2 regions of the Comamonas testosteroni genome follow, and region 2 is predicted to be linked to the other one. Evidence: predicted binding sites of a transcription regulator. Region 2 holds the regulator's gene; the other holds the start of a gene.
What was found. The regulator FNR, encoded in region 2, switches genes on or off when oxygen is low (the NO sensors DNR and NnrR bind a similar motif). The targets are predictions, from matches to a motif close to TTGATNNNNATCAA.
Positions count from the first base shown of each region.

Region 1: the regulator FNR is predicted to act here: its motif matches at 3,803-3,816, upstream of F0P97_RS25390 (DASS family sodium-coupled anion symporter).

Region 1 covers NZ_CP043568.1:5,519,122-5,527,099, reverse strand. Annotated here, with positions in the region: gene rpmJ (50S ribosomal protein L36) at 1-40, shown strand, start outside; gene rpsM (30S ribosomal protein S13) at 63-428, shown strand; gene rpsK (30S ribosomal protein S11) at 446-850, shown strand; gene rpsD (30S ribosomal protein S4) at 940-1,563, shown strand; gene F0P97_RS25410 (DNA-directed RNA polymerase subunit alpha) at 1,676-2,674, shown strand; gene rplQ (50S ribosomal protein L17) at 2,806-3,189, shown strand; tRNA gene F0P97_RS25400 (tRNA-Met) at 3,230-3,306, shown strand; gene F0P97_RS25395 (hypothetical protein) at 3,390-3,707, opposite strand; gene F0P97_RS25390 (DASS family sodium-coupled anion symporter) at 3,976-5,481, shown strand; gene F0P97_RS25385 (alkylhydroperoxidase domain protein) at 5,490-6,080, opposite strand; gene F0P97_RS25380 (CMD domain protein) at 6,077-6,772, opposite strand; gene F0P97_RS25375 (putative FMN-dependent luciferase-like monooxygenase) at 6,769-7,887, opposite strand; gene F0P97_RS25370 (dipeptide ABC transporter ATP-binding protein) at 7,868-7,978, opposite strand, start outside.
Region 2 covers NZ_CP043568.1:2,292,399-2,300,376, reverse strand. Annotated here, with positions in the region: gene F0P97_RS10505 (bifunctional diguanylate cyclase/phosphodiesterase) at 1-61, opposite strand, end outside; gene F0P97_RS10500 (HD-GYP domain-containing protein) at 58-1,302, opposite strand; gene F0P97_RS10495 (sulfite exporter TauE/SafE family protein) at 1,413-2,126, opposite strand; gene hemN (oxygen-independent coproporphyrinogen III oxidase) at 2,130-3,512, opposite strand; gene fnr (fumarate/nitrate reduction transcriptional regulator Fnr) at 3,781-4,503, shown strand; gene F0P97_RS10480 (hypothetical protein) at 4,642-4,905, opposite strand; gene F0P97_RS10475 (FixH family protein) at 5,282-5,587, opposite strand; gene ccoG (cytochrome c oxidase accessory protein CcoG) at 5,714-7,156, opposite strand; gene ccoP (cytochrome-c oxidase, cbb3-type subunit III) at 7,239-7,978, opposite strand, start outside.

The DNA.
Region 1 (7,978 bases), 2.7 Mb from region 2:
GATCTGCACTGACCAGCGCCACAAGCAGCGCCAAGGTTGATTGAAAGCATTAGAGGACTAATATGGCACGTATTGCTGGCATTAACATCCCGCCGCACAAGCATGCTGAAATCGGCCTGACTGCCATCTATGGCATCGGTCGCACTACAGCTCGCAAGATCTGCGAAGCATGCGGTATCGAGTATTCCAAGAAGGTCAAGGACCTGACGGACGCTGATCTGGAAAAGATCCGTGACTTCCTGAATCCCATGACTCTGGAAGGTGATCTGCGTCGCGAAACCACGATGAACATCAAGCGCTTGATGGACATCGGTTGCTACCGCGGTTTCCGTCATCGTCGCGGCCTGCCCATGCGCGGTCAACGTACCCGCACAAACGCCCGTACTCGCAAGGGTCCGCGCAAGGGTGCTGCGGCTCTGAAGAAATAAGAGATTGAAAGATCATTATGGCTAAGTCTCCCGCAAACAACGCAGCTGCTCGCGTTCGCAAGAAGGTCCGTAAGAATATTTCTGACGGCATCGCGCACGTGCACGCTTCGTTCAACAACACGATCATCACCATCACCGACCGTCAAGGCAACGCTCTGTCGTGGGCTTCGTCGGGTGGCCAGGGCTTCAAGGGTTCGCGTAAGTCGACTCCCTTTGCTGCTCAGGTTGCTTCGGAAGTGGCCGGTCGTGCTGCTATCGAACAGGGCATCAAGAACCTGGAAGTCGAAATCAAGGGTCCCGGTCCTGGCCGTGAATCCTCGGTTCGCGCCCTGGGTGCTCTGGGTATCCGCATCACTTCCATCTCGGACGTGACTCCGGTTCCCCACAACGGCTGCCGCCCTCAAAAGCGTCGTCGTATCTAATTTTTTATCAAGCCCACCGCCGCCCAGGTGCATTTGCATCGCGGGCGGCTCCCGTGTTTGCGCACGGTAGATGACACAAAGGAAATCAAGTGGCACGCTATATTGGCCCTAAGGCAAAACTCTCCCGCCGCGAAGGCACCGATCTGTTCCTGAAGAGCGCACGTCGCTCCATCGCAGACAAGGCAAAGTTCGACACCAAGCCTGGTCAGCATGGCCGCACTTCCGGTCAGCGCACTTCCGACTACGGTCTGCAACTGCGCGAAAAGCAGAAGGTCAAGCGCATGTACGGCGTGCTGGAGAAGCAATTCCGCCGCTACTTCGAAGCTGCTGACCGCAAGCGTGGCAACACTGGTGCCAACCTGCTGTCGCTGCTGGAATCGCGTCTGGACAACGTCGTGTACCGCATGGGCTTCGGCTCCACTCGCGCTGAAGCACGTCAGCTGGTGTCGCACAAGGCTATCACTGTGAACGGCCAGTCCGTGAACATTCCTTCTTTCTCCGTGAAGGAAGGCGACGTGGTTGCTCTGCGTGAAAAGTCCAAGAAGCAAGCTCGCGTGGTCGAGGCTCTGCAACTGGCTGCTCAAGTGGGCTTCCCCGCATGGGTTGAAGTGTCTGCTGACAAGGCAGAAGGTACTTTCAAGAAGTCTCCTGACCGCGATGAATTCGCAGCTGACATCAACGAATCCCTGATCGTTGAGTTGTACTCGCGTTAATCTTTAGCAGCGACATTTCTGTAAACCGTCCCCACGGCGCGAGGCATCGCGCCGTGGGTGCTTCACCAGCCTTACCGGTGTAACGAGCCGAGGGTATTGAGAGGAAGTCTGCATGCAAACGAATTTGCTGAAGCCCAAGACAATCAATGTCGAGCAACTTGGTCACAACCGTGCCAAGGTTGTTCTGGAGCCGTTTGAGCGTGGCTACGGTCATACGCTGGGCAATGCCCTGCGCCGTGTTCTGCTCTCCTCCATGGTGGGTTACGCAGCGACGGAAGTGACGATTGCTGGGGTGCTGCATGAGTACTCCTCCATCGACGGTGTCCAGGAAGATGTGACGAACATCCTGCTGAACCTCAAGGGTGTGGTGTTCAAGCTGCACAATCGTGACGAAGTCACCCTGAGCCTGCGCAAGGATGGCGAAGGTGTTGTCACTGCCCGTGACATTCAGACCCCCCACGACGTAGAAATCGTCAACCCTGATCATGTGATCGCCCATCTGTCGCAAGGCGGCAAGCTGGACATGCAGATCAAGGTGGAAAAGGGCCGCGGCTATGTGCCCGGCAACGTGCGCCGCTATGGTGACGAATCGACCAAGTCGATCGGCCGTATCGTGCTCGACGCCTCGTTCTCGCCCGTCAAGCGCGTGAGCTACGCTGTCGAATCCGCACGTGTGGAACAGCGTACCGATCTGGACAAGCTGGTTCTGGAAATCGAAACCAACGGTGCCATCACCGCTGAAGACGCAGTGCGCGCATCCGCCAAGATCCTGGTGGAGCAGCTGGCAGTGTTTGCCCAGCTCGACGGTGGCGATATCGCCAGCGTGTTCGACGCTCCTGCCGGTGGCCGCGGTGCTGCCACGTCGTTCGATCCCATCCTGCTGCGTCCTGTGGACGAGCTCGAGCTCACCGTGCGTTCTGCCAACTGCCTCAAGGCAGAGAACATCTACTACATCGGTGACCTCATCCAGCGTACCGAAAACGAGCTGCTCAAGACTCCCAACCTGGGTCGTAAGTCGCTCAACGAGATCAAGGAAGTTCTGGCTTCCCGCGGTCTGACTCTGGGCATGAAGCTTGAAAACTGGCCACCCGCTGGCCTGGAAAAGCGTTAATTGCTACAATAGAGGACTTTGCCGGAGTTGATCTGGCAAAGTCCAAGTGCCTCGGGCAGTACCTGATACGGCTGCCTGATTTAATTTAGAAAAGATCTCCGGATAAAAACGGGGAGCAAAGGAAAAGCACCATGCGTCACGGCAACGGCCTCCGCAAACTGAACCGCACTTCTGCACACCGCAAGGCAATGCTGCAGAACATGATGAACTCGCTGATCGAGCACGAAGCAATCAAGACCACGGTCCCCAAGGCCAAGGAACTGCGTCGCGTGATCGAGCCCATGATCACTCTGGCCAAGGTTGATACCGTGGCTAACCGCCGTCTGGCTTTCGACCGTCTGCGCGACCGCGACAGCGTGACCAAGCTGTTCAACGTGCTGGGTCCCCGCAACGCTCAGCGTCCCGGTGGCTACACACGTATCCTGAAGATGGGCTTCCGCGTGGGCGACAATGCTCCCATGGCCTATGTGGAGCTGGTCGAGCGCGCTGAAGAAGCCGCTGCAGCAGCTGAATAAGCCAGGGCAGGCTGCAAAGCCTGCTATAATTTGGAAATACCGCGCGATGGAGCAGTCTGGTAGCTCGTTGGGCTCATAACCCAAAGGTCGGAGGTTCAAATCCTTCTCGCGCAACCAAATTGAAAAAGGTCACGACAATGTCGTGACCTTTTTTTGTCCATTTTCTCCATGGGCCAGAAGGCAGCATCCGCCTTAGCTCGTCATACCCCTGACTGCGTGCCTGAGCGGCGGCGCAGGTGCTCGCGTACGCGGTCGGCGATCACCTGGGCGATTTCCGGGCTCAGCACCTCGCTGATATGCAGTACCTCGGTGTAGTGCAGATAGAGAAGGCCGCGCAAGGTCCTGAATGCCGTCTCATGTTCGGCACCGCAGATGCCGGCATCGTTGGCCAGCACGCGTTCGACAGCACCGGGGCCGAGCAGCCGGATCTTGCAGATGGCTGCCTGATGCAGGATCTCCAGGTCTATTTCCTCAAGGCGGTTTTCCCATTCATCGGGCAAGAATCGATTCGCTGGCATGTAGGGTGGCTCTCCTGCTCAATCCATGGACGTCTGTCCCAGACCCGGATGCTGGCATACCCCGAGTCCGGCCGTTGATTTTGCTTCTACAAGTCTTGATGCTTATCAAATGTCGATAAGGTGAACGTCGGCCTGGGGTCGACGCTGTGCGGCACTGCATCATGATGCCAGTCTGCGACCTGACCACCAATGCCCGTCCGTGTCTCCTGGATTTCTCCGAGCTGAGGTATGGTGTCTCGATGCGCTGCAGGTAAAGAAAAGGACTTGTATGTTCGAGAAAATCGTCTCGATGTTCCGCTACCTCAAATCGGCCGTGCCGTTTCGGCTGGTGCCTGCATTGATTGCCACCCTGGTGCTGATCGGTCTGCTGCTGACGCCGGTGCCGGCTGGGCTGGATGCCAAGGCATGGCAGCTGGTGGCCATCTTTCTGACAACCATCGTGGCGATTATCCTCAAGGTCATGCCCATAGGCGTGATGGCTCTGATGGCGATTGTCATCGTGTCGCTGTCCCAGGTGACCTCCAGTTCCTCCAAGGGGGCGATCACGGATGCGCTGAGCAGCTTTGCGAACCCCTTGATCTGGCTGATCGTGGTGGCTGTTCTGATCTCGCGCGGCCTCAAGAAAACGGGGCTCGGCAACCGCATCGGGTTGCTGTTCATTGCGCTGATGGGAAAGCGCACCATAGGCATAGGCTACGGACTTGCGATCTGTGAGCTGGTGCTGGCCCCGTTCACGCCCAGCAACACGGCACGCGGCGGCGGTATCGTGCATCCGATCATGAAGTCCATTGCCAACGCCTTCGAATCGGACCCGGCCAAGGGTACACAGGGCAAGGTCGGGACCTATCTGGCGCTGGTCAACTACCATTCCAATCCGATCACTTCGGCCATGTTCCTGACCGCAACGGCGCCCAATCCTCTGGTCGTGGACCTGGTGGCCAAGGCCACGGGTCAGTCCCTGCATCTGAGTTGGACAAGCTGGGCGCTGTACATGCTGCTGCCAGGCCTGCTGTGTCTGCTGCTGATGCCGCTGGCGGTCTATCTGCTGTCGCCTCCCGAGCTCAAGGCCACGCCCAATGCCGTGGAGTACGCTCGTGCCGAGATGGCCCGCATGGGCCCGCTGTCGGGCAAGGAGCGTGTCATGCTGGGAACCTTCGGCATGATGCTGCTGCTGTGGGCCAATGTGCCGCAGATGCTCTTCGGTCCGGCCTTTACGCTGGACCCGACCGTGGTGGCGTTTCTCGGTTTGTTCGCCCTGATCATCACGGGCACCATCGACTGGGATGACGTGCTGTCCGAGAAAAGTGCCTGGGACACCCTGATCTGGTTCGGTGCCCTGGTCATGCTGGCCGAGCAGCTCAACAAGCTAGGGGTGGTCGCCTGGTTTGCCGATGGCCTGAAGAATGCCATCGTCGCCAGCGGCCTGGACTGGCTGCCTGTGGCTGCCATTCTGGTGGGCGTCTTCGTCTTCTCGCACTATCTGTTTGCCAGCACCACCGCCCATATCAGCGCCATGATGCTGGCTTTTCTGACCGTGGGTGCGCAACTGATCCCTGCCGACTATGTCGTGCCCTTCATGCTGATGATGACGGCCGGCTCGGCCATCATGATGACGCTGACGCACTACGCGACCGGAACATCGCCCATCATCTTCGGCAGCGGCTATGTGACTTTGGGTGTCTGGTGGCGCGTAGGTGCTGCCATGTGCGTGCTGGAGCTGCTGATCTTCGCTGTCGTCGGCGCTGCCTGGTGGAAGCTGCTGGGGTTGTGGTGACTACGGCCTCAGGTGGCCGTGTGCAAGGGCTCGCCCAGGGACAGCATGAGCCGGTTGGCCCAGTTGAAGAACGCCGTGCCGTGAAGCGCATCGGAGATGGCGGCGTCGTCCATGCCGGCGGCACGCAGCGCATCGATATGACTGGACCCCAGCGCGGGCGGCGTCTGCGTCAAGGCCACGGCAGCGGCGACGATGGCGTTCCAGCGAGGGCCCAGGTCGGCGCCCGTGCCTTCATCGAGCAGGCGCTGCACATCGGCTGCGCGGTGCGAGAAATGCGTGGCGAAGCGCGCATGTACCGAAGCGCAGTAGATGCAGCCATTGGTGCGTGAGGTTGCAGCTGCTGCCAGTTCGCGCTCGGCGCGCGGCAGGCCGGCATCGGGGTTGTAGAAGATGTCCTTGTCGGTGCGCGTGCGTGCTCCCAGCGTGTCGGGGTCGCGCGCCAGCAGCCGGAAATAAGGTGAACGCGCGCGCGACGCGTCCACCAGCCCCGCATGGTGGCGCTCGCTCAGCTCGCTCTCCTGCAGAGGAGCTATCCATGGCTGCCAGTCGAGCTGTTCCTGGGTGAAGACCTGGGGTGAGGTGTTGTGCGTGGTGGTCATGGCTGGGCTTGCAGGGCGGAGGTGGAAGATGCCGTGGTGACTGCAGCTCGTGCGCCAAGCGCGCGCAGCCCCGCCACGAGGCGGATCTGGAAGGACAGAAAAGAGGCGAGCTGGGACAGGATGACGATATCGGTCTCGCTCCAGCCGGCCTGCTGCAGCGCCAGCAAGGCCTGGGCACTCGCATCGCGTGGGTGGTAGGCCAGCAGATGGGCATGGGCCAGCGCGGCGCTCAGGCGCGGGCCCAGCAAAGCCGCATGCGCCGGGTCCACGGCGTAGCTGGGGCCGCTTTGGTCCTCGCGGCTCAAGGGGCCGGCCGGATAGATCCCGTAGGGGCCGTGCGGGCCGCTGCCGGCCTGCAGGCTGGCAGCGCGCCCGCGCACCACTTCGCTGGCCACGGCGGCGGCCAGTTCCGCGTCTTCGGTGGCCAGGGCCTTGGCATAGAAGCCGGCGCTGCGTGACTCGCCATGCAGGCCTGCCGTGAAGGCGGCCAGCGTCAGGCGCTCGCACAGCGAAACAGTTCCTGCGACAGGCTCGGCGGGGGTGAACAGCGCGGCAAAGCTTTGCTGGGCCTGGGTGCGTGCCTCGCTGCGGTGGCGGCGTACCTGATCCAGCGTGCTGCCGGCAGCGATATCGGCGAGATGGTCGATCACATCTTCGGGAAAGCGGGTCTGTGCGGTATTGCTCATGATCATGCGGCTTGAAGCAGTCCGGTTTGGACAAGGGGTTGGGAAGCGCCTGTGGGGGTCTCGCTGCGGCGCCAGCCCAGAGCCGGCGCCACGACGGCTGCCGTCAGCTCGATGGAGCGCAGAATGCCCTGGTGCGGCGGGTCGATGGAGTGGACCTGGAACACGATGTCGCTGGCTTGCGCCAGCGCCGTGTCGGCGCCAAGCGAGGCGATCACCTCCTCGGGCGTGCCCACATGCACGTCATAGGCTTCAATGAGCTGCTGCAGCGGCGCCTGCGGATCGACGCGCGTTGCCCATTGCGTGGACGCGGATGAGGCCAGGGCCGCATGACGCTGGGCCGAACGGCGCAGACCGGCCTCGGCCCATTGCAGTGCCTGTTCGCGCCTGTCGGCAACCAGCAGGGTGCGCGAGGCCAGGATGCGCGGTGCGCGTCCTGCGGGCAGGGCCGCGAGATAGGCCTCGATGATGGGGTTCTGTATCTCGGACAGCGTGGCCCGGGGTCGGCCTTCGGGTCGGGGCTGGGTGCGCGAGAGCATCAGGCCGTCGCCGCTGGCGCCGGCGCGTGCCCCGCCCTCGACCGAGAACGTGGCCTGCCAGACGCGCTCCAGCAGTTGCGGGGCTGCGGGGTACAGGCGCACGCCGCCTGCCAGCACGCGCCCGGCCCAGGCATCCCTCAGCACGGCGAAGTTGCGCGCAAAGACCGCGCCGCGCTCGCTGCCTGTGACGCCGAAGGCCTCGAAGGACTCTGCCGTGCCGCCTGTGCCCAGACCCACTTCGAGGCGGTCGCCAGACAGCAGGTCCAGCACGGCCGCATCCTCGGCCACGCGCAGCGCGTTTTCCAGCGGCAGCGTGACCACACCCGTGCCCAGACGGATGCGCCGCGTGCGGGCCGCCACATGCGACAGAAAGACAAAGGGCGAGGGCAGGCCGCCCTCGCTTTCGTGGAAATGATGCTGGGCGATCCAGGCCGAGTCGAAACCCTGGGCTTCGGCATGGGCGATCTGCTCGGTGACCAGGCGGTAGCGTTCGCCGGCCGGTACCTCATCGAGCAGGCGGCTGAAGAAGCCCAGGCGCGGTGCAGGGCGCGCGCGAGCAAGAGTGTCAGGCGGGGTGGGGGACAAAATCAATGCTCCTTTTGCCGGGAATGGCGTCCATGAGTTCGCGCGTGTAGTCGCTGGTGGGGTGCAGGAACACGTCCTCTACGCTGCCTGC
Region 2 (7,978 bases):
GCAAACCATCGAGCATGGAGGCAAGCAGAGGGTCAATCAGAAAACTCTGCTGCAAAGTCACGCGAGGTCTTTCTCGGCAGCAGGTGCTGCAGAACTGTCAAAAAAGTAGCAAAGACGCCTTTGCGGCTGTAAAGCTTCTAACGCATTTCGAGAAAGCTGATTTCGCGTCAAGCCTCGGCGAATACCCAAACCCACATATTCAAGCAAATCTACGAACCGCAGCTTCTGCGGCGCCTGCATGTCATAGGTCAGCACCTGCGGCTTGAGCGACTGGCTGGTGTTGACAGACACCACTACGCCCATCCGCCCATCGCTTAGTTCCACCAAAGAGCCCGGCGGATAGACCCCCAAGGTCTGCACGAATGCCTTGAGCACATCGGGCGCATATCGCTGGCGATACTGTCCGTACAGTGCAGCCATGGCTTCATGGGGCGTCATTTCGTTGCCTTGCAGTGGCAGATTGCACAAGCGCTCAAAATTATTGACCAGCGCCAGGATCTGTCCGGCAATGTCCATGTCTTCGGCCAGCAAGCCAAGTGGAAAGCCTGACCCATCGGCCCATTCATGATGCTGGGCGATGGCCGTCGTGACGGAAGGGGGATAGCCCATGGATAGCGCCAGTGCCACCGACTCTCCGACATGGCGCGCATACACGGTCTCTCGCAGAGGCGTGCGGCCCGTGCCCTGATTCAGTGCATTGGCCGACGCGGAAATCTCAAGCCCTGGCTTGCCGATGTCATGCAACAGGGCTGCCGTGCCCAGATCCTTCAATATGTCATCGCACAGGCCCAGCGTCTTACCCAGCAGCAGGCTCAGTACAGAGACGTTGACACCATGAACGCCAAAGGTGGCGCCACCCGTATCCGCGAGCAGATGCAAACTCAGATCACGAGCCTGCGCCAGTTTGACGACTTGCTGCGCAACCAGCATATCCGTCGTTGTCCGCGCCTTCTCGGGGTTGGCTGGCAACAAGGCCTGCACGTCATCAAATACGGAAACCGCGCCCAGAAACCTGGATTGCACGCCCAAGATACTGTTGCGCCATGCATGCGCATCATTCTCAGGGGGGACAGGAGCGAGTTGAGGGTCTGCGGCCGGAGGCGCAGCCTCTGCTTCCAGATCGCTTCTGGATAGATCAACCTGAACTGCCTTGAGCTTCAAGGTCCTGAGTGTCTGCAACTGCTCTTCATTGACAATCTTGAAGCTGCTGACGGGAAACGGGTGGCGCAACCAGCCAGTCTCCAGATGGACATACATGCCAATTCGCAGTTGTCCGATATCAATAGCAACGAAACGATTCACTTTGAGCGCTACACACAAGATAAGACATTATTCCGCAGTTCCATGACTGCTCAAGCATGACTAGGGTCTGTTGGGATGCAAACTGCACCAACATTCCCTTCCTGTGTGACTTATCGGCACCAAAGGCTGGGTTTGTAGACCAGATCCATCCACAAAGCCCAACTCGCAACACCAATCAGCATCAGACCCGCAATTCTGGTGCCCCAGCGCGCCCGCAATGTATTGAGATGCGACTGCCCCAGTTGCCACAACCAGGGACCCGCCAGCAGCCACACTGCGCCGCCAACGGCAAAGGCTGTCATGGACAGAGCACCTTGCCAGACTCCGCCACTCAGCGCGGCCACCAGCACTGCCGAATACAGCAAGCCGCAAGGCATCAGGGCCCAGGCAAAGCCCGCGGCCAGACTCCCTCCTGGGGCGACGACCCAGGGCTGGACCCTGGTCCAGACAGAACGCCCCGCCTGCTCCAGCCACACCGGTTGTCGCGCCTGCACCACCATGGCCAGACCCCAGGCCATGACCGCGACATGCATCAGCGTCCACAGCTTCTGCAAGGCCGTTGTCTGGCTGGTCAGCCAGGCCAGACTCTCCATGGCCACGGCAGCCACTCCGCCCAGCAGGGCATAACCAGCAATGCGTCCCAGATGAAACAGACTGGTACGCAGCCATTGGCGTTTTTGCAGGCCGTGCAAGGCGATGACCTGGCCGTCGCTGGTAGGCCTTGCACCCGTCACAACGCTGCAGGGTGCAGCGCACATCACAAGACAATGGGGCCCACCCACGAGCCCCATGATCAAAGCAGTCCAGACCAGCGAAAACAACATGCGCTAGATGATGCGCGAAAAGCGCGCGCGGTTTCGGTCGGCCTGCAAATATCGATCAAACAGCATGGCTACTCCGCGCACAAAAAACCAGCCCAGGCCCGTGACCTTGAAGCCCTCGTCGGATAGCTGAACCAGGCCATTGCGCTGCATTTCCGCCAGTGCTGCCAGCTCCCGAGCAAAGTACTCGCGGAAATTGATCAGCCAGGCCTGCTCCATCGGCTCATACAGGACGGAGCCCTGACACATGATGGCCATGATGATGGCTCTGCGCACCAGATCGTCACGCGAGAGCGCCAATCCGCGCTGCACGGGCAGCATGCCGCCATCAATGGCGTCGTAATACTCTTCCAGGGTCTTGACGTTCTGGCTGTAGGTGGCGCCCACCTTGCCGATGGCCGATACGCCCAACGCAATCAGGTCGCAATCGGGCTGGGTGCTGTAGCCCTGGAAATTGCGATGCAGGCGCCCCTGGCGCTTGGCGACGGCCAGAGAGTCGTCGGGCAGCGCAAAGTGATCCATGCCCACATAGACATAGCCGCCATTCATGAAGGCATCAATTGCGCCGGAGAGCATGTTCAGCTTGTCCTGTCCCATGGGCAAGTCAGCGGATGCAATACGCCTTTGCGGCTTGAAGCGCTCAGGCAGATGCGCATAGGCATACAACGCAATGCGGTCGGGACGCAGCTCATTGACCTGGGCCAGCGTTCGCGCAAAAGACTCGGTTGTCTGCTTGGGCAGACCGTAGATCAGGTCCACATTGATGGAGACAAAGCCCAGACGGCGGGCCTCGGCCACCAACTCAAAGACTTGCTCGGCGGGCTGCTCCCGGTGCACCGCTTTCTGCACTGCGGGATCAAAATCCTGCACGCCAAAGCTCAGGCGATTGAAGCCCATGTCCTTGAGTGCCTTCAACCTCTCGTTGCTGACCGTGCGCGGATCGACCTCGATGGAATACTCGCCGGCTGGATCGAGCTTGAAATGCTCACGCATCAGAAGCATCAGCTGCCGCAGCTCGGCATCGCTGAAGAAGGTCGGCGTGCCGCCTCCCAGATGCAGCTGGCTTACCAACTGGCCTTTACCGCAATGCTCGGTATGCATGGCCAGTTCACGGCTCAGATAATCCAGATACTCGGCAGCCTTCTCATGATGCTTGGTCACGATCTTGTTGCAGGCGCAGTAATAGCAAAGCGACTCGCAAAACGGCACATGCACATAAACGGACAGGGGCAAGGCACGTGAGCCCGAATGCGTCTTGCGCTGTTTCAATGCCAGGATATAGTCATCTGCACCAAAAGCCTCAACAAAACGGTCGGCTGTTGGGAATGATGTGTAGCGTGGGCCGGGGATATCAAAGCGGCTCAGCAACTCAGGCGTGACTGCGGTCATAACTGGGAGTTAGGGTGCGCCCACACTCTGTATAGAGCAGATTTCAATGGAAATCAGATCCTGAAAATCATGCCCGAAATAGGCAAAAGCGCATGTTTTTGAACGAATACGGGCAATGTGCCCCAAGGCAATCACCCTGTCCTTGATGAAAATCAAGAGACATCAAGGCGAGTGCTGCGACAATTTGATCCATCTCATCTTCAACCACGAGGTCAACGACCGGCGCGACTCTCCACTCTGTGTCTGTCTGCGCCGTTGCTAAAAGCCCATGAATCTTCAGACCATCAAAGCATCCTGCTCCAACTGCAATCTGCGTGAACTGTGCATGCCCATGGGCCTGGACGATGAACAAATGGAGCGTATTGACGAGATTGTGGCCACGCGCCGCAAGGTCAAGCGCGGCGGGCTGCTATTTCGCAATGGAGAAGAGTTCACCTCGCTGTACGCCATTCGCACCGGCTTCTTCAAGACCAGCGTGGCCACTGAAGACGGACGCGACCAGGTCACAGGCTTTCAGATGGCCGGCGAGATCATTGGCCTGGACGGCATCGTCAACGACCACCACACCTGCGATGCCGTGGCCCTGGAAGATGCCGAAGTCTGCATCATGCCTTTCGACAAGCTCGAGCAGCTCTCGCGCGAAGTCACGGCGCTGCAAAATCATGTGCACAAGGTCATGAGCCGCGAAATCGTGCGCGAGCATGGCGTAATGCTGCTGCTGGGCAGCATGCGCGCCGAAGAGCGTCTGGCAGCCTTTGTGCTGAACCTGGTGCAGCGTCTGTCGGCACGCGGCTTTTCGAAGTCGGAGTTGGTGCTGCGCATGACGCGTGAAGAAATCGGCAGCTATCTGGGCCTCAAGCTGGAGACCGTGAGCCGCACCTTCTCCAAGTTCGCCGAGGAAGGCATCATCGAAGTCAGACAGCGCCATCTGCGCATTCTGGATACCGATGCGCTCAAGCGCATCGTCAACAGCCAGCAATGCCAGGGCTAAGTTCAGACAGCGGGCTTTTTTGATGGCAGCGAATGCCTGCCAGAAGCTTCCCGCCGCCGAGGCCGCCGGCACAGAGAGCGACCAAGCACCATCCGGGGCCGCCACCGGCCCCGAAACTGCGGCCCTGTGCGCAGCGCTTCACTCGACCAGGGGCTCCGAGACTATGCCCTGGTTCAGATCGCTGGCCGAACGCCCCAACATGACAGTCATCAGTCCGCTGGCCACGGCGACCGCCCAGAAGGCAAAAAAGGCCAGGGTGTAAATGGCATTGCGCGACCATTCCAGAGGCGAGCCCAGCCAGTGCATGTCCAGCGGGTCCACAAAGGCAAATACCACCATTTCCATGATTGCCGCGGCCAGAAAAGCCGGCCAGACAATCCACATCCAGCGTCGAGCATCCATCGCGATTCTCCTTGGCCTGTGGTTTTGAACCCATTTTGCACAATTGCCATGACCTTCCCTGCCATACCAAGGGCATGCACTCAGATAGGAAACCCTGAACCGCTATTATTTAAAGAGCTTCCAGTGCATTCTTTGTATTGACTTAAGGTCAATATCTATCTGAAATAAGCTTTGATAAAGCGCTATGCGCTCCTGATATTGAACCCGCCCGGCCATCCTTTGCCGGTTTTTGAGCACTGCAGACAACCGTCCGACTCTGCGGTCGACCAAGACATAGAGCTCCGCCACGACCGGCCGTGCTCCAGAAAAGTCTGCAACCATAGGCGTAAAAAAAGGCCGCGGAAGCGGCCTTGAGGATGATGCGTTGAAATCGCAGTCAGCGATCCAGCGGATGATCCTTGGCTGGCGTCGCGGCATGGTTGCGCCCCGTCACTGCCGGCGCCAGGCTTTTTTCACTTTCGCTCAGGCGCTGGTTGATTTCCATGCCATGGCGGTAGTAGTCAGGGTCAATCACGGGATCGGGCCTGCTCATTGCGATGTATGCGGTGACAAAGCCGGCAATCACCACGATCACCGGGCCGGCGATGATGAGCCAGACATGGGCAAACTTCCACCAGGGCTTGCCGTCCTCAGGGTGGATGATCTTGGCCGTTTGCGAGACCTTGGCTTGTGCTGCCAACATGATGAAACCTCTTTCCAAAATTCTGACCACCCAGGCACGCATGGCAGGGTGGCATCAATTGTTGCCGATTGGCGGTGCCCTTGTCCGGCCTCCGTGATGGCTCATGAAGACCGGCAAGACTTGGCATTAACGCGGCACCAGGAACACCGTCTTTTCGGAAATACGCCCTGCTCCGGCAGTCACTGCATCCACATTGAAGTGTACGGGGTGCGAGCCGGGAGTGGCTGAGCCATACGGAATCTGCAGCCGCACCGCAATGCCACGTGTCTCTGCAGGGCCAACGCTCACTTCCTGATCGGATGCGACCTCCAGATTCTCCAGGCCCTCGGCGCTGATACGGTAGCGCTGCTCGGACTCGGTGGCGTTCATGATCTGCAGACGGTAGACGTTCTCCAGCTTGCCGCCCGCCACGATGCGCGAAAGCGCGGCACGGTCGCGAATCACGTCGACCTTGAGCGGCTCGCGCAGCACCAGACTGGCGATCATGGCGGCGCTGAGGGCTACCAGCACGGCCGAGTAGATCAGCACGCGCGGACGGAAAATGCGGCGAATCACCTGCACCTGCTTCCAGGCCTTGGCCACGGCATTCTGAGTGGTCAACCGGATCAGGCCACGCGGATACTCCATCTTGTCCATCACGGAGTTGCAGGCATCGATGCACAGACCGCAGCCGATGCACTCATACTGCAGCCCCTTGCGGATGTCGATGCCCACAGGGCAGACCTGAACGCAAAGCTTGCAATCTATGCAGTCCCCCAGGCCTTGTGCCTTGTAGTCAACGTCTTTCTTGCGCGGGCCGCGCGCTTCACCACGCTGGGCGTCGTAGCTGACGATCATGGTGTCCTTGTCGAACATGGCGCTCTGGAAGCGTGCATAGGGGCACATGTACTTGCAGACCTGCTCGCGCATATAGCCGGCATTGCCGTAGGTTGCGAACCCGTAGAACGCCACCCAGAAAATCTGCCAGCCGCCCTGGAAGGCCATCAGCTCCACACCCAGTTCACGGATGGGCACGAAGTAGCCGACAAAGGTGAAGCCTGTCCAAAGAGACAGAACGATCCAGAGAAACTGCTTGAGCGACTTCTTCCAGATTTTCTCGAAGGTCCAACCATGCTTGTCGATACGCATGCGGGCACTGCGATCGCCTTCGACCTTGCTCTCGATCCACATGAAGATCTCGGTGTAGACCGTCTGCGGACAGGAGAAGCCACACCACAGACGCCCGGCCACGGCGGTAAACAGGAACAGCCCCAGCGCGCTGATGATCAGCAGCCCCGTCAGATAGATGAAGTCCTGCGGATACAGCACCAGTCCGAACAGATAGAAGCGCCGCGCCCCGAGGTCGAACAGCACCATCTGGCGCTCACCCCACTGCAGCCAGGGCAGACCGTAGAAGACGATCTGGGTCAGGAACACCATGATCCAGCGCCAGCGCGAGAAGACGCCGCTGATGGCGCGCGAGTACACCTTCTGTTCGGAGGCGAACATGGGCATATATTCCTGACCGCCGTCCACAGGCTCAGCCGTGATCGGAATGACTTTGCGAGGTTTCTCCGGATCGCAGGGCATCGCAGTTCCTTAATATTTTTGTAATTACTGAAAATTCAAATGCGAAAAAGGCGGTGCCTCGGCACCGCCTTCATCACCCGTCTTACTTCCGGGCGCTTGCGTTGGACAGCCCCCAGACATAGGAAGCCAGCACCGCGATCTGCGCCTCGGTCAGCTTGTCCTTCTGAGCAGGCATCTCGTTCATCTTGCCATGGTTGACCATGTCGACAATGACGGACTCGCCCCAGCCATGCAGCCAGATGTCATCGGTCAGGTTGGGTGCGCCAAGCGCCTGGTTACCCTTGCCGTCCATGCCGTGGCAAGCCGCGCAGGCCACGAACTTGGACTTGCCCTGCGAAGCCTTGACGGCATCGTGGGGGCTGCCCGACAGGCTCAGCACATAGTGCGCCACATTGCGCACATCTTCCGCCGAGCCCACGGCTGCCGCCATGGGAGGCATCACGCCGATGCGGCCGTTGGTGATGGTTTCCTTGATCTTGTCGGGCGTGCCGCCATGCAGCCAGTCACCGTCGCCCAGATTGGGGAAGCTCTTGCTGCCGCGCGCATCGGAGCCGTGGCATTGCGCGCAGTTGTTCATGAACAGACGCTCGCCGATGGCCATGGCCTGGGGGTCCTTGGCCATTTCTTCGGTGGGCATGCTGACGAACTTGGCGTACATGGGCTCCAGGTCGACACGGGCCTTCTCCATTTCCTTGTCATAGGCACCATACTGGGTCCAGTCCAGCTCGCCCTTGAAGGAACCCAGACCTGGATAGGCCACCAGATAGGCCAGGCTGAAGACCACGGTGATCACGAACAGCCCCATCCACCACTTGGGCATGG